Regions from separate parts of the Streptomyces hamibioticus genome, predicted to be linked through region 1. Evidence: riboswitches for the same ligand, from Rfam matches in the RefSeq annotation. Region 1 holds a riboswitch; the other holds the start of a gene.
What was found. Region 1 has a riboswitch for S-adenosylmethionine ahead of thrC (threonine synthase). Riboswitches for the same ligand answer to the same signal wherever they lie in the genome.

Region 1 (9,812 bases):
TCCGGGAGCCAGTAGCGGCGGGTGGAGGCGTGGAAGGCGTCGACACCGGCCGCGGCGAGCGGGGCGAGGACGGCGTCCAGCTCCTCCGGGGTGTCGGCGAGGCGGGCGCCGTAGGCGTCCTGCTTCCACTGGGAGTACCGGAGGATGACGGGGAAGTCCGCGGAGACCCGCTCCCGCACGGCGGCGACGATGTCGGCCGCGAACCTGGTACGGGCCACGGGGTCGCCCCCGTAGGCGTCGGTACGGCGGTTGGTGCCCGCCCACAGGAACTGGTCGACGAGGTAGCCGTGCGCGCCGTGGATCTCGACGCCGTCGAAGCCGATGCGCTCGGCGTCGGCGGCGGCCTGCGCGAAGGCGCCGACGACGTCGTCGATGTCCTGCCGGGTCATCGCCCTGCCGGTGGCCTCGTCCTCGCCGATGCGCAGCCCGGAGGGCCCGACGGCGGGCGCGCCGGGGAACGGCGGGTCGCCCTGCTTGCGCACCATCCCGATGTGCCACAGCTGCGGCACGATGGTGCCGCCCGCCGCGTGCACCGCCTCGGCGACCTTCGCCCAGCCGGCGAGCTGCTCCTCCCCGTGGAACCGCGGCACCCGGTCGCTCTGCCCGGCGGACTCGTGCCCGACGTAGGTCCCCTCGGTGACGATCAGGCCGACACCGGCGGCGGCACGGCGGGAGTAGTACGACACCACGTCCTCGCCGGGGATGCCGCCCGGGGAGAACATCCTGGTCATCGGTGCCATGGCGATGCGGTTCGGGACGGTGAGGCCGTTGATGACGGTGGGCCGGGAGAGTATCCGGGCGGCACGGGTGGCGGCCTCGGCGGCGGTGGCGGTCACTCGGGGGCTCCTCGCGATGGGGGTACCGGTCAGTATGTGCACACGCATTTAGCTGTGTCCAGGCACAACCGGCCACCCCGCCACCGGCATTCCTCACCGGCCCTGCTCGTGACCCGGCCCACACTCCCCGGTCCCGGACGCGCCCGAGGGCGGCACCCCCGGCCGTGGCCAGGAGTGCCGCCCTCGGTACGGAAGGACGGAACCGATCCCCGGAAGGATCAGAAGTCCATGTCACCGCCCGGCATGCCGCCGCCGGCCGGGGCCGCGGCCTTCTCCGGCTTGTCGGCGATGACGGCCTCGGTGGTGAGGAACAGCGCGGCGATGGAGGCGGCGTTCTGCAGCGCGGAACGGGTCACCTTCGCCGGGTCGATGATGCCCTCGGCGATCATGTCGACGTACTCGCCGGTCGCGGCGTTCAGGCCGTGGCCGACGGTCAGGTTGCGGACCTTCTCCACGACGACGCCGCCCTCGAGACCACCGTTGACGGCGATCTGCTTCAGCGGGGCCTCCAGGGCGAGCTTCACGGCGTTGGCGCCGGTCGCCTCGTCACCCTCCAGCTCCAGCTTCTCGAAGACCTGGGAGGCCTGGAGCAGGGCCACGCCACCACCGGCGACGATGCCCTCCTCGACGGCCGCCTTGGCGTTGCGGACGGCGTCCTCGATGCGGTGCTTGCGCTCCTTGAGCTCGACCTCGGTGGCGGCACCGGCCTTGATGACGGCCACGCCGCCGGCCAGCTTCGCCAGGCGCTCCTGGAGCTTCTCGCGGTCGTAGTCCGAGTCGCTGTTCTCGATCTCGGCGCGGATCTGGTTGACGCGGCCGTTGACCTGGTCGGTGGAGCCGGCGCCGTCGACGATGGTGGTCTCGTCCTTGGTGATGACGACCTTGCGGGCGCGGCCCAGGAGGTCCAGGGTCGCGTTCTCCAGCTTGAGGCCGACCTCCTCGGAGATGACCTCGCCGCCCGTGAGGATGGCGATGTCGCCGAGCATGGCCTTGCGGCGGTCGCCGAAGCCCGGGGCCTTGACGGCGACGGACTTGAAGGTGCCGCGGATCTTGTTGACGACCAGGGTCGACAGGGCCTCGCCCTCGACGTCCTCGGCGATGATCAGCAGCGGCTTGCCCGACTGCATGACCTTCTCCAGGAGCGGGAGCAGGTCCTTGACGTTGGAGATCTTGGAGTTCGCGATCAGGATGTACGGGTCGTCGAGGACGGCCTCCATACGCTCCATGTCGGTGGCGAAGTACGCCGAGATGTAGCCCTTGTCGAAGCGCATACCCTCGGTGAGCTCCAGCTCCAGACCGAAGGTCTGGGACTCCTCGACGGTGATGACGCCTTCCTTGCCGACCTTGTCCATGGCCTCGGCGATCAGCTCGCCGATCTGGGTGTCGGCGGCGGAGATGGAGGCCGTGGAGGCGATCTGCTCCTTGGTCTCGACGTCCTTCGCCTGCTCCAGCAGGGCGGCGGAGACGGCCTCGACGGCCTTCTCGATACCGCGCTTCAGGGCCATCGGGTTGGCGCCGGCGGCGACGTTGCGCAGGCCCTCCTTGACCAGGGCCTGGGCGAGAACGGTCGCCGTGGTCGTACCGTCACCGGCGACGTCGTCCGTCTTCTTGGCGACTTCCTTGACCAGCTCGGCGCCGATCTTCTCGTACGGGTCCTCGAGCTCGATCTCCTTGGCGATGGACACGCCGTCGTTGGTGATCGTGGGCGCGCCCCACTTCTTCTCGAGGACGACGTTGCGGCCCTTGGGGCCGAGCGTCACCTTCACGGCGTCCGCGAGCTGGTTCATGCCGCGCTCGAGGCCGCGCCGCGCCTCCTCGTCGAACGCGATGATCTTGGCCATGTGAAGTGGTCCCTCCAGGACTGGGGGTGATTCCTTCGGACCGCGCCCGCGCCCGCGACGGACGGCTCGCAGGCCTTGTGGTTCCTTGCCCCACCCGGCCCGCGGGCCTCACCGACCCGGTCCTTCGCTGTCACTCTCACCTTCAGAGTGCTAACGCCAATGATTAGCACTCGACCCGTCCGAGTGCAAGGTGCGCCCGCGAAGCGGGCACGTCCCCGGACATGCCGGAGGGCCCACACCCTGCCGGGTGCGGACCCTCCGGAGAAGACCGTTCGCTGCGGTCGGACGCGCGTATCAGGCGGTGACGCGCACCATGTCGGCCTGCGGGCCCTTCTGACCCTGCGAGATCTCGAACTCGACCCGCTGGCCCTCTTCAAGGGTGCGGTAGCCGTCCATCTGGATCGCGCTGTAGTGGACGAAAACATCCGCACCACCGTCGACCGCGATGAAGCCGTACCCCTTCTCCGCGTTGAACCACTTGACGGTGCCCTGAGCCATGCCTAACTCCCCTATTACTGGCCCTTGCACAGATCCACACTTCGCGGATCCGGGTCAGACCTCACCCCCCAACGGATGGGGGCGTGCGCCGGAACGCGTCGACCGCGGCTGAATGTATCTGTCCAACTGCCGTCTGCAACAGGTCAATCGGACGAGAATTCTGGACGGACCCGGTCCGGAATATGGCGAGAATTCGTGCGATTCCAGGGCAAGTCGGGCCGGACGAACGGCGCAAAAGCCGCGAAAGACACCCACAGTTTGGCTACATCTTGTCGGGCGTACGGCAGGAATTCAGGGTTTCCGACCTTGCGGTCGGGAGCGCGTTCCCCAACTCTACCGCGCTCAATCACACGGAATTGCCCCCTCCGCATCTCTCACGGAGGGGGCAATAGGGGAAACCCTATGTCACCGACATTACCGTCGGTAACGGAAACGCCGGTTCAGCCGCCGGCGACCGCCGGGATGATGGACACGCCGGCCCCGTCGGGGGTCGCGGTCTCCAGGCCCTGCTCGAAGCGGACGTCGTCGTCGTTGACGTACACGTTGACGAACCGGCGCAGCTTGCCCTGGTCGTCCAGCACCCGGGCGGCGATGCCGGCGTGGTTCTTCTCCAGGTCCGAGATGACCTCGGAGAGGGTGGCGCCCTCGGCGCTCACTTCGGCCTGGCCGCCGGTGTAGGTGCGCAGGATGGTCGGGATACGAACGGTCACGCTCATGCGAGGCCAGCCTCTCGGAAGGAGTCCAGGTTCGGGCGGATGGTGGCGGTGAGGCCGGTGCCGGCCACCGCGTCGAGGGTCTTGAGGCCGTCACCGGTGTTGAGGACGACGGTCGTCAGCGCCGGGTCGAGCGCGCCGCTGTCGATGAGCTTCCTCGTCACGCCGACCGTCACACCGCCCGCCGTCTCCGCGAAGATGCCCTCGGTCCGGGCGAGCAGCCTGATCGCGTCGACCACCTGCTCGTCCGTCACGTCCTCCACCGCGCCGCCGGTGCGGCGGGCGATGTCCAGGACGTACGGGCCGTCCGCCGGGTTGCCGATGGCCAGCGACTTGGCGATGGTGTTCGGCTTCTGGGGACGGACGACGTCGTGCCCGGCCTTGAAGGCCGCGGACACCGGCGAGCAGCCCTCGGCCTGCGCGCCGAAGATCTTGTACGGCTTGTCCTCGACCAGCCCGAGCGCGATCAGTTCCTGCAGCCCCTTGTCGATCTTCGTGAGCTGGGAGCCGGAGGCGATCGGCACCACGATCTGGTCGGGCAGCTGCCAGCCGAGCTGCTCGCAGATCTCGTACGCCAGGGTCTTGGAGCCCTCCGCGTAGTACGGCCGCAGGTTGACGTTGACGAAGCCCCAGCCCTCGCCGGCCGGGTCGCCGATCAGCTCGGAGCAGAAGCGGTTCACGTCGTCGTAGTTGCCCTCGATGCCGACCAGCTCGCCGCCGTAGACGGCGGCCATGACGACCTTGCCCTGCTCCAGGTCGTGCGGGATGAACACGCAGGAGCGGAAGCCGGCGCGGGCGGCGGCGGCGCCGACGGCGCCGGCCAGGTTGCCGGTGGAGGAGCAGGACAGGGTGGTGAAGCCGAAGGCGCGCGCGGCCTCCAGGGCCTGGGCGACGACCCGGTCCTTGAAGGAGTGGGTCGGGTTGCCGGAGTCGTCCTTGATGTAGAGCCCGCCGGTGACGCCCAGCTCGCGGGCGAGGTTGTCGGCCTTGACCAGCGCGGTCCAGCCCGGGTTCAGGTTGGGCTTGCCGGCGACGTCGGCCGGGACCGGCAGGAGCGGCGCGTAGCGCCAGATGTTCGCGGGGCCCGCCTCGATGCGCTTACGGAGTTCCTCGGTGTCGGCCTTCGAGCCGACACCGAAGTCGTAGGCGATCTCCAGCGGGCCGAAACACTCCTGGCAGGCGAAGACCGGGCCGAGTGGCACGCGGTGGCCGCACTCCCGGCAGGAGAGTGCCACGGCGGGGCCGAGGTCGACGGAGGTGGCGGGAGCGGTGGAGTCGGTGGTGCTTGCGACAGTCTGCACAGCCATGTGAGGCGAGGCCCTTTCTCCTCATCTTCCTCACGACGCACTTCGCCGTGAGACGGATTTGGCACCTTCCCTAGCCGGGAGCCTCGCACCTTCACGAGACCGACTGGAGGGTTGCCGGGGCTTCATCGGGCCGTGTCCCTCTGCCCCTCTGGATGAGCTGTATGAAGTTTTCGGACGCGGAGACCCCGACATGCGACGGTCATCCGCGTTGTTCAAGACTGTAACCGAAGGCCATGACCGTTGAGATAGTCGTCCGAACCGCGAGACGGACCCACAGGGAGGAGCCGCCGACCGTGCTGGAGGAAGTCGAGCGCTGGCTGACCGCCCGCTCCTGGTCCGCGGCCGACCGGCCGCTGCACCAGATCATGGCGGCGAAGCGGGCCGGCGGCCAGTCGGTCAGCGTCGTGCTCCCGGCTCTGAACGAGGAGGAGACCGTCGGCGACATCGTCGCGGTGATCCGGCACGACCTGATGGAGCAGCTGCCGCTGGTCGACGAGATCGTGGTCGTCGACTCCGGCTCCACCGACCGTACGCCTCAGGTGGCCGCCGCGGCGGGCGCCCGGGTCGTGCACCGCGACGCGATCCTGCCCCGCATCCCGGCCGTGCCCGGCAAGGGGGAGGTGCTGTGGCGCTCGCTGCTGGTGACCAGCGGGGACATCGTCTGCTTCGTCGACGCCGACCTGCGCGACTTCTCCTCCGGCTTCGTCTCCGGGATCGTCGGCCCGCTGCTCACCGACCCGGACGTGGCCCTGGTGAAGGCCATGTACGACCGTCCGCTCGGCGCCGCGCCCGGTCAGGGCGGCCGGGTCACCGAGCTGATGGCCCGCCCGCTGCTGAACATGCACTGGCCGCAGCTGGCCGGCTTCGTCCAGCCGCTCGGCGGCGAGTACGCCGCCCGCCGCTCCCTGCTGGAGCAGCTGCCCTTCCCCGTCGGCTACGGCGTGGAGCTGGGCATGCTGGTCGACGCCCTGCACCTGGTGGGCCTGGACGCGCTCGCCCAGGTGGACGTCGGGGTGCGCAGGCACCGCCACCAGGACGGCCAGGCCCTGGGCCGGATGGCCGCCGCCATCTACCGCACCGCCCAGCTCCGGCTGGCCCGCGGCCACCTGGTCCGCCCGTCCCTCACCCAGTTCGAACGCGCCGAGGACGGCTTCGAGCCGCGCACGTACTCCGTGGACACGGAGGAGCGTCCGCCGATGGCGGAGGTTCCGGAGTACGCGGCGCGGAAGGTGGCGTGACCCCGGCCGGCGCCGGCGGCCAAGGCCGTCGGCGGGCGTGGGTCACCTGACCGAATTGCCGCCGGGTTCACCCCCGGGAACGTTTGAGCGTTTCGGGGCCGGGCTACGTTGTGGCTTATGGCTTCGACGTTCGGTACTGCTCAGGTGCTGGTGGCTTCCAACCGTGGGCCGGTCTCGTACGAGGTACGGGAGGACGGTTCCCTGCACGCCAGGCGCGGCGGCGGCGGGCTGGTCTCCGGGCTCTCGGCGATCGGGCCGGACGCCGGGGCGCTGTGGGTGTGCTCGGCGCTCGGGGACGGGGACCGGGAGGCGGTGCGGCGCGGGGTCGGCGAGGACGGCGTGCGGATGCTGGACATTCCGGCCGACGTGCACGCCGACGCGTACAACGGCATCGCCAACTCCGTGCTGTGGTTCGTGCACCACATGCTCTACCAGACGCCGCTGGAGCCGGTGTTCGACGCGGAGTTCCGGCGGCAGTGGGCGTCGTACGAGGCGTACAACCGGGCCTTCGCCGAGGCGCTGGCCGAGGAGGCGGCCGAGGGCGCGGTCGCGATCGTGCAGGACTACCACCTGACGCTGGTGCCGGGCATGCTGCGGGCGCTGCGGCCGGACCTGCGCATCGGCCACTTCTCGCACACGCCCTGGGCTCCGGTGGAGTACTTCCGGATGCTGCCCGACGACATCGCCGAGCAGGTGCTGCGCGGGATGCTGGGCGCGGACCGGCTCGGGTTCCTGACGCAGCGGTGGGCGCAGGCTTTCACCGGGTGCTGCGAGGCGCTCGTCGGCGGGCTCGGCGACACCCGGATCGGCGTGCACGGGCTGGGCGCCGACGGGGACTTCCTGCGGCGGCGGTCGCACGAGGCCGATGTGGACGAGCGGATGGCGGCGCTGCGGGAGGAGATCGGCACCGACCCGGACGGGAACGCCCGGAAGACGATCGTCCGGGTGGACCGGACGGAGCTGTCCAAGAACATCGTGCGGGGGCTGCTGGCGTACCGGCAGCTGCTTGCGGACCGGCCGGAGTGGCGCGAGCGGGTGGTGCACGTCGCGTTCGCGTACCCGTCGCGGCAGGACCTCGCGGTGTACCGCGACTACACGGCCGAGGTGCGGCGGGTCGCGGAGTCGGTCAACGCGGAGTTCGGGACGGCCGGGTGGACGCCGGTGGTGCTGCACGTGAAGGACGACTTCGCGCGGTCGCTGGCGGCCTACCGGCTGGCCGACGTGGCGCTGGTGAACCCGATCCGGGACGGGATGAACCTCGTCGCGAAGGAGGTGCCGGTCGTCTCCGACGAGGGGTGCGTGCTGGTGCTGTCGCGGGAGGCCGGGGCGTACGAGGAACTGGGCGAGGACGCGGTCGTCGTCAATCCGTACGACGTGACGCAGACGGCGAGCGCCCTGCACCGGGCGCTGACCACCGGTGCGGGAGAACGGGCCGAGCGGACCAAGCGGCTGGCCGCGGCGGCGACCGCGCTGCCGCCGGGGCGGTGGTTCCTGGAGCAGCTGGAGGCGCTGCGGGGCTGATGCCGGCCGCCGGTCACCGCCCGGCCGCCCGCCGGGCCCTGCGGTGGCCGAGCAGGGCGAGCGCCGCGGCGAGGACCGCCGAGGCGAGCAGCTGGGCGCGGGTCGGCGCGGTGGTGACCATCAGGACCATGACCGCCAGGACGCCGCCCGCGGTGATCCGGCCGGTGGCCCTGAGCGCCGGGCTGCGGCGCGGCAGCGTGCGGCTGAGCAGGAGGTAGGAGACGGCGACCGCCGACCACAACTGCCGTTCTAAGACCTGGTGGACAGCGTCGTCGCCAGGGCCCGCAGCAGCGCGACCACGCCCTCCGGGCCCTTCACCACCACGTCCGCCCGCTCCCTCAGCCGCGTCACCTCGTCGCTGCCGCTGCACACCAGGACGCCCGGGACGCCGTCGGTGCGCAGGGCGTCGACCGCCGCGAAGGCCGGGAGGTCGCCGAGGTCGTCGCCGGCGTAGAGGACCGACTCGGCGCCGGTCCGGCGGACGTGCTCGCGCAGCGCGACGCCCTTGTCCATGCCCGGCGGGCGGAGTTCCAGGACCATCCGGCCGGGCTCCACGATGAGGCCGTGGCGGGCGGCCAGGTCGGTGAGCGGGGCGCGCAGGGCCTCGAAGGCGGCCTGCGGATCGTCGGCACGGCGGGTGTGGACGGCCACCGAGCGGCCCTTCTCCTCGACCCACGTCCCCCGCCACGCACCGGCCCGGTCCAGCACCCCGGGCAGCTCGGCGCGGACGGCGGCGACGCCGGGGTGCGGCTCCGGCGCGGTGACCGCCCCGGTCGCGGCGTCCCACCGCTCGGCGCCGTAGTGGCCGAGGACGACGAGGTGCTCCAGGCCGGCCACGCCCGCGAAGCCGCCGTTGCGGACGGCGACGTCGACCGGGCGGCCGGTGACCACCGCGACGGAGGCGACCTCGGGGGCGAGGGCCACCAGCGCGGGGACGGCGTCCGGGTGGGCGCGGGCCTGTTCGGGGTCGGCGACGATCGGGGCGAGCGTGCCGTCGAAGTCCAGCGCGATCACCGCGCGGCCGGGGCGCGCGAGGATGGCGTCCAGACCGTCGCGGCCCGCCTCGGTGGCCGGCTCCGGCAGGTCGTCTGCGAAAGAGGTCGAGGGTTCCGTGTGGCTGCCCATGGGGCGAACCTATCCCGCAAGCGCCTCGCGCACGCCTCGCCCGGTCGCCTTCCGGACGTCCGGCGGCCGGGCGGCCGGCCTCAGCGCTCCGCCCGGCGGGTCTCCCGGACCCGCCGGAGCCGGTTCACCGTCACCGGGTCCGCCGCCAGCGCCCGCGGGTCGTCCAGCAGGGCGTTGAGCAGCTGGTAGTAGCGGACCGGGGCGAGGCCCAGCTCCTCGCGTATCGCCCGCTCCTTCGCGCCGGGGCCGGGGAAGCCGCGGCGCTCCAGGGCGAGGATGTCCCGCTCCCGCTGTCCCAGCCGCTGCCCGTCGCCCACGTCGCCCACCATGTCCAGAACCGTAACGCCGGGCACCGACACCGCGCGCGGCCCTACTCCGCGCTCTCGGTCCGCACCGCCGTCGCCTGGATCAGCCCCAGTACGGACTTGGGGTCGCCGTCGGAGCCGACCGCCTGGCCGATGCGCTTCTTGATGTCCGCGCTGACCGACGCCCAGGACGTCTTGCCGACCGGGTACAGCTCGGAGAGCACCAGCTCCTTCAGGAACGGCCTGAGGTGCTTGTCCTCCTCGGCCGTGCTCATGGTCTCGGAGGCGGAGGTGGTGACCGGCAGCAGGTCGTAGCGGCGGGAGAAGTCGAGCACGTTCTCCTCGCTGTAGACGAAGTCGAGGAAGTCGCCGATCTGCTCCTGGTGGCCGTTCTCCTTGAAGGCCGTCATCCAGTCGGCGACGCCCAG
Region 2 (9,812 bases), 1.5 Mb from region 1:
TCTCGGCGATCCTCGGCGCGTTCCTGTACCTGTTCCCGCGCGCCCGGGTGACCAGTCTCCTGCCGTTCCTCTTCTTCCTGCCGCTGCGGTTCCCGGCCTGGGTGGTGCTGCCGTTCTGGGCGGCCCTGCAGTGGCTGGCGGCGGGCCGGGCCGGCGACGGCCCCGGGGTGGCCTACCTGGCCCACCTGGTGGGCTTCGGTCTGGGCTTCTGCTACGCCTGGACGCGGTTCGGGCCCGCGGCCCGGGCCGCGGGCGTACGACTAGAGTGAGGAGCGCCCCAGCGACCGGCCCCGAGGGAGAGAACCAGCCGTGATCACCGCGATCGTCCTCATCAAGACCAGCGTGGACCGGATCCCCGAGATCGCGGAGCGGATCGCCGCGCTGGAGAACGTCAGCGAGGTCTTCTCCGTCACCGGCACCTACGACCTGATCGCCATGGTGCGGGTGACGGAGCACGAGGAGCTGGCGGAGGTCATCCCCGGCCGCATCAGCAAGATCCCGGGCGTGGAGGGCACGGACACGCACGTGGCGTTCCGCACGTACTCGCAGCACGACCTGGAGGCCGCGTTCTCGATCGGCCTGGACAACTAGGCGCCGCCACTCCGGGGCGCTCCCCCGGGGCGCCCCCCGGGGCGCTTCCCCCAGGGCCGGATGAAGAGTTCTTCATCCGGGACTCATCCGCAGGGCACGCTGCCCGGCGCAGCATGACAGGCATGGTCTTCTCACGGCGGATGGCGGCGCTGGGCGCCGTCGTCCTGATCCCCCTCGGCATCGCCGCGACCAGCTTCGCGCTCACCGACTCTCCCCCCGAACCGAAGGTCCCGGCCAAGGTGGAGCTGGAGAGCGGCTCCCCGACGCCCGCACCCGCCCGGCCCGAGCCGACGCCCAGCGACCAGGTGGTGTCCCGGCCGCCGGTGACCGACAGCCCCCCGGATGAGGACGATGACGACGACCGCGGCCGGAACACCGGGGACGACGGAGCCTTCGACGGAGGCGACGACGACGGGCCGGGCGACGACGGCTGACCGCGGCGGGACGCGCGAGAGGCGGCGGATCTCCGCCCGGGTCCGCATCCTGCTCTGGCTGCTGCTCGTGATGGCCGTCGCGCTCGCCTCGGTGGCCGCGACCACCCGTTCGATCCTGCTGCGCGACACCGACCAGCGGATCAACGGCCTGCTGGCCCAGGAGGCGGCCGAGTTCGCCAACTTCGAGGAGCAGGGCTTCGACCCGGAGACCGGCCGCCCGTTCACCGAGCCGGAACGGCTGCTGGAGGTCTTCCTGCAACGGCAGTACGCCGACCTGGACGAGGAGCTGATCGGCCTGGTGGGCAAGCCGGGCGGCGACCCGGCGCACATCATCCAGCAGCGCGAGATCCCGGTGGCCCTGCCCCTGCACAAGGACTCCGACGCCGAGCGCCGCATCTACGCCTCGCCCGACTCCACCGGCACCCTGCACCGGCCGGAGGGCGACATCCGCTGGGCCAAGGTCACCGTGGCCCGGTACGGCGGCGAACCGGCGGCGGCCTTCGTGGTCGCCTTCCACCCCGGGCGCGAGCAGGCGCGCGCGGACGAGGTGTTCCGGGTCCTGCTCGCCATCTCCGGCGTCGCCCTGCTGATGACGATCGGCATCGCCTGGGTGGTCGCCGGCCGGATCCTCAAGCCCGTGCGGCTGGTGCGCACCACCGCCGCGCAGCTCACCGAGCAGGACCTCACCCGGCGCATCCCGGTGCACGGCCACGACGACGTGGCCGCCCTCGCCGAGACGTTCAACGCGATGCTGGACCGCCTGGAGCGCGCCTTCGGCACCCAGCGGCAGTTCGTCGACGACGCCGGGCACGAACTGCGCACCCCGATCACCATCGTGCGCGGCCACCTGGAGCTGATGGGCGACGACCCCGCCGAACGCGAGGAGACCGTCCGGCTGGTCACCGACGAACTGGACCGGATGAGCCGGATCGTCGAGGACCTGCTGCTGCTCGCCAAGGCCGAACGCCCCGATTTCGTCACCCCCGAACCGGTGCAGCTCGCCGAACTCACCGCCGACGTCTACGTCAAGGCCCGCACCCTCGGCGAGCGCGACTGGGTGCTGGCCGAGGTCGCCGACCGCGAGGTCCGCCTGGACCCGCAGCGCATCACCCAGGCCATGGTGCAGCTCGCGCAGAACGCCGTGCAGCACACCACCACCGGCCAGACCATCCGCATCGGCTCCCGCGCCGAGGGCGGAGCGATCGCCCTGTACGTCGCCGACTCAGGCCCCGGGGTGCAGTCCTCGGACGCCGAGGTGATCTTCGAGCGGTTCCGGCGCGGCACGGCCCGGCGCGGGGCGCGCGGCTCGGGCGCCGGGCTCGGGCTGTCCATCGTCAAAGCGATCGCCGAGGGCCACGGCGGACGGGTCCGGCTGCACGACACCGAAGGCGGCGGCGCCACCTTCGTACTCACCCTGGAAGAGACACGCCCATGAACCGCATCCTCATCGTCGAGGACGAGGAACGCATCGCCGCCTTCGTGGAGAAGGGACTGCGCGCCAACGGCTTCACCACCACCGCCGTCGCCGACGGCGAGGCGGGCTACGAGTACGCCCTGACCGGCGGCTTCGACCTGGTCGTCCTGGACATCGGGCTGCCCGGCCGGGACGGCTTCACGGTCCTGCGCGAGCTGCGCGAGGCCCGGGTGACGACCCCGGTGATCGTGCTGACCGCCCGGGACTCCGTACGGGACACGGTGGCCGGCCTGGAGGGCGGCGCCGACGACTGGATGACCAAGCCGTTCCGCTTCGAGGAACTGCTCGCCCGGGTGCGGCTCCGGCTGCGTACGGCGGCGCGGGCGCCGGAGGTGACGGTGCTGAAGTCGGGGGCGCTCAGCCTGGACCTGCGCACCCGCCGGGCCCGGTCCGGGGAGCGCACCGTCGATCTGACGGCACGTGAGTTCGTGCTGCTGGAGCTGTTCTTGCGCCACCCGGGGCAGGTGCTCTCCCGCGAGCAGATCCTGTCGCACGTGTGGGGCTACGACTTCGACCCCGGGTCCAACATCGTGGACGTGTATGTGCGGGCGCTGCGCAAGAAACTCGGGGCGCAGGCGCTTCAGACGGTGCGCGGCATGGGGTACCGGCTGCCGGCCTGGTGAGGTTTTCTTCATCCTCGGCTCATCGACGGCTCACCGCCCGCGTGAAGCCTCGATGGCGTGACGCTGAACCTCCGTCTGACCGTGGCCCTGTGCGTGTCGCTGTCGCTGTGCGCGCTGCTGGTGGTTCCGGCCAACTTCCCGGGCCTGAGCGGTGACGCGCGCCTGACCCTCGCCGTGTTCGCGCTGGCGACCTGCGCCTGGATCGGTACGCCGATCGACGACACCTACATCGCGCTCGGCTCCGGGCTCGCGCTGACCACCACCGGCGTGATCAGCAGCGACACCCTGTTCGGCACCCTGGGCGACTCCACCGTGTGGCTGCTGATCTGCGCCTTCGTGCTGGCCGCCGCGGTGACCCGGACCGGCCTCGCGGGGCGGGCGGCGGCGTTCCTGGTCACCGGGGCGCGCACGGTACGGCAGTTGGTGCACCTGACCACCGCCGCGCTGGTCGTCACGGCGTTCGCGGTGCCGGCGACCTCGGGCCGGGCGGCGCTCGCGCTGCCGGTGTTCCTGGCGCTGGCCAAGGCCCTCGCCGGCCGCAGACGGCTGGTGGTGATGCTGGCGCTGCTGTTCCCGACCGTGATCCTGCTGTCGGCGGTGGCGACGCTGATCGGCGCGGGCGCGCACCTGATCACGGTCTCGGTGCTGTGGGAGACGACCGGCGACCGGATCGGCTTCACCGAATGGCTGCTGCTGGGCCTGCCGCTGGCCGTGGCCTCCTCCCACCTGGCCGCCGAGGCGGTGCTGTGGACGACGACCCGGCGGGCGGACCGCGAGGGCCCGGTGCGCATCACGCCGGAGGAGATACAGCGGCACAGCGACAGCCCGGTCACCGGCCCCTGGACCCAGCCCGAGAAGCTCTGCGCGCTGCTGCTGGCCACCGTGGTGGTCCTGTGGTGCAGCGAGCCGCTGCACCATGTGCCGCCCGCGGTCGTCGCCCTGATCGGCGCGGTCGTCGCCTCCTCCCCCGCGCTGGGCACCGTACGGCTGAAGGACGCGCTGAAGACGGTGCCCTGGTCGCTGCTGCTGTTCATGGCCGCGACGATGGCGATGGGCGTCGCGCTCTCCGACTCGGGCGCGGCCGAATGGCTGGTGTCCGGGCTGCCCTCGGACATCGGACCGGCCGTCTTCCTCACCGTCGTGGTCGCGGTCAGCACCGCGGCCCACCTCGTCCTGCAGTCCCGCTCCGCCCGCTCCTCGGTGCTGGTGCCGCTGGTGATCGCCGCGGCCGTCGGCGCGGGCGTCAACCCGGTCGCCGCCGCGCTGGCCTCCACCGCCGCCGCCGGCTTCTGCCACACCCTGCCGGCCTCCGCCAAGCCGGTCACCCTCTTCTCGGACATCCCCGGCACCCCCACCTACACCCCGCGCGACCTGCTGCGCCTGTCGGCGGTCCTCGCCCCGCTGACGGCCGGGCTCGTCCTGCTCTTCGCCGCCGCCGTCTGGCCGCTGCTCGGCGTTCCCGTGACCCGCTGAAGGAGTCCCGTCGTGCTCAACCGTGTCGTCGTCGCCCCCAGTGGCTTCAAGGAGTCCCTGTCCGCCCAGGCCGCCGCCGACGCCATCGCCGCCGGTGTGCGCCGCGTCCTGCCGGACGCCGAGATCGACCGCGTCCCGCTGGTGGACGGCGGCGAGGGCACCGCCGTGGCCCTGGCCGCCGCGACCGGCGGCCGGCTGGTGGCGCTGCCCGCCACCGGCCCGGTCGGCGACACCGTCGGCACCCACTTCGCGCTGCTCGGCTCCCGGGACACGGCGGTGGTGGAGATGGCGGCGGTCGCGGGCCTCACCCTGGTGCCGCGCGCCCTGCGCGACCCCGGCGCCACCACCACCTACGGCGTCGGCGAGCTGATCCGGGCCGCGCTCGACACCGGCGTGCGGCGCGTCCTGGTCGGCTGCGGCGACTCGGGCACGTCCGACGGGGGTGCGGGCGCGCTCCAGGCCCTCGGCGCCCGGCTGCTGGACGCGGACGGCTTCGAACTGCCGCCCGGCGGCCGGGAGCTGACCCGGCTGGCCCGCATCGACCCGTCCGGCCTCGACCCCCGCCTGCGTGACGTCGAACTGGTCGCCGCCTGCAACCCGTTCAACGTGCTGTGCGGCGAGCGCGGCGTGGCCCGGGTGTTCGGCCCGCAGAAGGGCGCGACCCCGGCACAGGTCGAGCAGCTCTCGGCGGGCCTGGAGAACTGGGCGTACGTCCTCACCCGCGACCTCGCCCCGGCCGGCACCGACCTGCGCGGCGGCCCCGGTACCGGCGCCTCGGGCGGCCTCGGCGCGGGCCTGGCCGCCCTGGGCGGGCAGCTGCTGCCCCGCTTCGAGGTGCTGCTGGACCAGCTCGACCTGGACGCCCGTCTGGCCCGCGCCGACCTGGTCCTCACCGCCGAGGGCGCCCTGGACCACCAGACGCCGCGCGGCAAGGTGCCGGCCGAGGTCGCCCGGCGCGCCAAGCTCTACGGGCGTCCGGTGCTGGCCCTCGCGGGCACCCTCGGCGAGGGCGCGCACGAGGTGCCCGGCGTGGACGCGTGCCACGGCATCCTGCCCGCGCCGATGGCCCTGGCGGAGGCGCTGGTGCGGGGCGCCGAGCTGCTGACGGACGCCACGGAGCGGGCGCTGCGGATGATCCTGCTGGGCGCCCGGCTACCGGCTCACGCCGCCGCGGTGGAGGTGTCGGGCACGCAACGGCCGTCCTCGGTGCGGTAGTTCCACTTGGCGCCCTCCCGCACCAGCTCGCGGACGGCGGTCACGAACCGCTCCACGTGCTCGTCCGGGGTGCCCGCGCCGAAGCTGACCCGGATGGCGTTGAGCGACTTCTCGCCGGGCGCGGCCTCCGGCGCCCCGCACTCGCCCTGTGTCTGCGGGTCGCTGCCGAGCAGGGTGCGCAGCAGCGGGTGGGCGCAGAACAGCCCGTCCCGGACGCCGATGCCGTACTCGGCGGAGAGCGCGGCGGCGAAGTGGGAGCTGTTCCAGCCGTCGACGACGAAGGACAGCACGCCGACGCGGGGGGCGTCGTCGCCGAACAGGGAGAGGAACCGCACCTCGGGGACGTCGGCGAGCCCCGCCCGGACCTTGGCGATCAGCTGCCGCTCACGGGCGACGAGCGTGTCGAACCCGGCCTCGGTCAGCGCCTTGCAGGCCGAGGCGATGGCGTAGGCGCCGATGACGTTGGGCGAACCGGCCTCGTGCCGGGCGGCGCTGTCGTGCCACTCGACGTCCACTCCCCCGTCGGCGCGCCGGCCGACCCTGCGGCTGGCGCCGCCGCCCGCGAGGTACGGCTCGGCCTCGCGCAGCCAGTCGGCGCGGCCGGCCAGCACGCCGGAGCCGAAGGGGGCGTACAGCTTGTGCCCGGAGAAGGCGACCCAGTCCACGTCCAGGTCGGCCACCGAGACGGGGTGGTGCGGGGCGAGCTGGGCGGCGTCGAGCACGATCCGGGCGCCGTGCGCGTGCGCGGCGGCGGCCAGTTCGCGCACCGGCCACAGCTCGCCGGTGACGTTGGAGGCTCCGGTGACGCAGACCAGGGCGGGACCGTGCGGCTCGCGGTCGGCGAGGGCGCGCTCCAGGGCCCGCACGGCCTGGCCCGGGGTGCGGGGGGCGTCGAGGTAGGTGACGTCGGCGTTCCGCCAGGGCAGCAGCGAGGCGTGGTGCTCGGTCTCGAAGACGAAGACCCGGCAGCCGGCCGGCAGCGCGGCGGCGAGCAGGTTGAGGGAGTCGGTGGTGGACCGGGTGAAGACGACCTGGTCCCCGTCCCGGCAGCCGAGGAACTCGGCGACGGTCCGGCGGGCGCTCTCGAACAGGTCGGTCGACAGCTGCGACAGGTACCCGGCGCCGCGGTGCACGCTGCCGTAGTAGGGCGCGTACGCGGCGACGTCGTCCCAGACCCGCTGGAGCGCCGGCGCGCTGGCCGCGTAGTCGAGCGCGGCGTAGGTGACCTCGCCACCGGTGACGAGCGGGACGGTGACGTCCTGCCCCAGAACGGGCAGCGGTCCGGAAATTTCACAGCAAAGCGACTGGTCGGCGGCAGCGGTGGTGACAGACATGGCGGAACTCCCGTAAAGGCGTGCGGAGAGCGCCGCGCGAGCGGCAGACGCTCAAGCGCGGCACATCGGGAAAGGGGATGCGGAGGCGGGGCTCTGCGGCCCTAGCGCATTCGCTGATTCACGGAAGGCTCCCTCGAACGACCAGGACCCCTGGCCCCACGCTTTGCCAAGCGTGCGAGGGGTCCGCGCTTGACGTGAGCCTTGCTGCTCACGACCCGGTCTTCACCCGGGGCACCCCGCCACGGACGGAGGGTTGCCGGACAGCCGGCCGGGGCCTTGTGGCTGTCGCTCATGACCTGGACAGGAAAGTACGCGAAGAGATCGACGTCCCGCAACCCGGGTCCGGATCGCGGGACGTACGACGCATCGGGTGGTCAGGCGTGGCTGGCGGCCACCCAGCGCTCCAGGACCCGCCCGGCCGCCCCCGAGTCGATCGACTCGGCGGCCTTCGCCATACCGGCCCGCAGCCGGTCCGTCAGCGGACCCTCGCCCGGCTCCAGTGCCACCAGGGCCGCCGCCGAATTCAGCAGCACCGCGTCCCGCACCGGGCCCGCCTCGCCGTTCAGCAGCCGCCGGGCCACGTCCGCGTTGTAGGAGGCGTCGGCGCCGCGCAGCGCCTCGACCGGGACGAGTTCGAGGCCGACGTCGCGCGGGTCGAAGGTCTCCTCGGTCACTTTGCCGTCCCGCACGACCCACACCTTCGACGTGGCCGTCGTGGTCAGCTCGTCGAGTCCGTCGTCGCCGCGGAAGACCAGGGAGGAGTTGCCGCGGTCGGCGAAGACGCCGGCGATGATCGGCGCCATCCGGGGGTCGGCGACGCCGATGGCCTGGGCGCGCACCTTGGCCGGGTTGGTCAGCGGGCCGAGGAAGTTGAACACGGTCCGGATGCCCAGCTGGCCGCGGGCCGCCGCGGCATGGCGCAGCGCCGGGTGGAACTTCACGGCGAAGCAGAAGGTGATCCCGGCCTCCTCGGCGACCTGCGCGACCCGCCGCGGGGTCAGCTCCAGGTTGACGCCCAGCTTCTCCAGGACGTCGGAGGCGCCGGAGGCCGAGGAGGCGGCCCGGTTGCCGTGCTTGACGACCTTGGCGCCGGTGCCGGCCACGACGATCGCGGACATGGTCGAGATGTTGACCGTCTTGGCGCCGTCACCGCCGGTGCCGACGATGTCGACCGTGTCCCCCGGCACCTCGATCACATTGGCGTGCTCGTACATGGTGCGGACGAGGCCGCTGATCTCCTCGACCGTCTCGCCCTTGGACCGCAGCGCCACCGCGAACCCGGCGATCTGGGCGTCGGTCGCCTCACCGCGCATGATCACGTCCATCGCCCAGGCGGTGTCGTCCGCGGACAGGTCCCGGCCGTCCAGCAGCCCGTTCAGCAGGGCGGGCCAGGAGCGGTCCGCCGTGGTGTCGCCTCCAGCGGGGGTCACAGCGCTCATCAGCCGCTCCTGAATGCAGTGGAAAACCAGTGGAAAGGGACCTGAGCCCACCCTATCGACCCGGAGGCAGACCGAAGGGCCCCGTCCGAACACCGGACGGGGCCCCTGGCAGGGTGTGGCGACGCGGAGGATCAGTGGTGGCCGTGGCCGCTCGTGATCTCCTTGTACTCCTCGACAGTCGGCTTCGGGATCTGGTTCCCCTCGCCGTAGTACGCGTGGCTGAGCTTGGCGCGGAGCTTCTCGGAGCCCTTCACCTTGCGCTCGACACCGTTCTCGTCGACCGTCGGGCCGATCTCGGCAGGCCGGTACTGCTCGTGCGCCGTGAGGTTGTGCAGCTGCTCCTGGCTGAGCGGCTCGTGCACCTCGATGAACTCACCGTGCGGCAGGCGCTTGATGATGCCCGACTCGCGGCCGTGCAGCACCTTCTCCTTGTCCCGGCGCTGCAGGCCGAGGCAGATCCGCTTGGTGATCACGAAGGCGATGACCGGACCGGCGAAGAAGCCGATGCGGACGAACCAGGTGACCGCGTTGATCGACAGGTGGAAGTGCGTGGCCACGATGTCGTTGCCGCCGCCGATCAGCATGATCATGTAGGCGGTGATCCAGGCGACACCGAAGCCCGTGCGGGTCGGGGCGTTGCGCGGCCGGTCCAGGATGTGGTGCTCGCGCTTGTCCCCGGTGATCCAGGACTCGATGAACGGGTACAGAGCGATCACGCCGAGGAAGAGACCGAAGATCACCAGCGGGATGAACACGCCCAGGACGAGTGTGTGACCCCAGAAGTTGATCTCCCAGCCCGGCATGGCGCGGACCAGGCCCTCGGCGAAGCCCATGTACCAGTCCGGCTGGGCGCCGGTCGAGACCAGGTCGGCCCGGTAGGGGCCCAGGTTCCAGATCGGGTTGACCGTCGCGATGCCGGCGAGGGCGGCGATGACACCGAAGACCAGGAAGAAGAAGCCACCGGCCTTGGCCATGTACACCGGCAGCAGCGGCATGCCGACGACGTTCTTGTTGTTCTTGCCGGGACCCGCGAACTGCGTGTGCTTGTGGTAGAAGACCAGGATCAGGTGGCCCACCACGAGGCCGAGCATGATGCCCGGCAGCAGCAGGATGTGGATCGAGTAGAACCGGGCGACGAAGTCGTCACCGGGGAACTCCCCGCCGAACAGGAACATCGAGATGTACGTGCCGACGATCGGCACGGACAGGATCGCGCCCTGCGTGAAGCG

Region 2: linked by a shared signal. The riboswitch ahead of ACLGIH_RS25175 (aminotransferase class V-fold PLP-dependent enzyme) and the one ahead of thrC (threonine synthase) in region 1 are both predicted to bind S-adenosylmethionine.

What each region holds. Positions count from the first base shown of each region.
Region 1 is NZ_JBKKQY010000001.1:4,081,421-4,091,232, reverse strand. Features, by position in the region: gene ACLGIH_RS18470 (NADH:flavin oxidoreductase) at 1-836, opposite strand, end outside; gene groL (chaperonin GroEL) at 1,055-2,677, opposite strand; gene ACLGIH_RS18460 (cold-shock protein) at 2,972-3,175, opposite strand; gene ACLGIH_RS18455 (MoaD/ThiS family protein) at 3,616-3,891, opposite strand; gene thrC (threonine synthase) at 3,888-5,195, opposite strand; SAM riboswitch class I at 5,214-5,354, opposite strand; gene ACLGIH_RS18445 (glucosyl-3-phosphoglycerate synthase) at 5,489-6,433, shown strand; gene ACLGIH_RS18440 (alpha,alpha-trehalose-phosphate synthase (UDP-forming)) at 6,551-7,954, shown strand; gene ACLGIH_RS18435 (hypothetical protein) at 7,968-8,195, opposite strand; gene otsB (trehalose-phosphatase) at 8,204-9,079, opposite strand; gene ACLGIH_RS18425 (DUF3263 domain-containing protein) at 9,160-9,408, opposite strand; gene ACLGIH_RS18420 (ABC transporter substrate-binding protein) at 9,450-9,812, opposite strand, start outside.
Region 2 is NZ_JBKKQY010000001.1:5,553,760-5,563,571, reverse strand. Features, by position in the region: partial or broken gene ACLGIH_RS25210 (rhomboid family intramembrane serine protease) at 1-313, shown strand, start outside; gene ACLGIH_RS25205 (Lrp/AsnC family transcriptional regulator) at 310-591, shown strand; gene ACLGIH_RS25200 (small secreted hydrophilic protein) at 714-1,025, shown strand; gene ACLGIH_RS25195 (sensor histidine kinase) at 943-2,460, shown strand; gene ACLGIH_RS25190 (response regulator transcription factor) at 2,457-3,122, shown strand; gene ACLGIH_RS25185 (SLC13 family permease) at 3,180-4,595, shown strand; gene ACLGIH_RS25180 (glycerate kinase family protein) at 4,608-5,810, shown strand; gene ACLGIH_RS25175 (aminotransferase class V-fold PLP-dependent enzyme) at 5,756-7,144, opposite strand; SAM riboswitch class IV at 7,325-7,441, opposite strand; gene trpD (anthranilate phosphoribosyltransferase) at 7,519-8,583, opposite strand; gene qcrB (cytochrome bc1 complex cytochrome b subunit) at 8,715-9,812, opposite strand, start outside.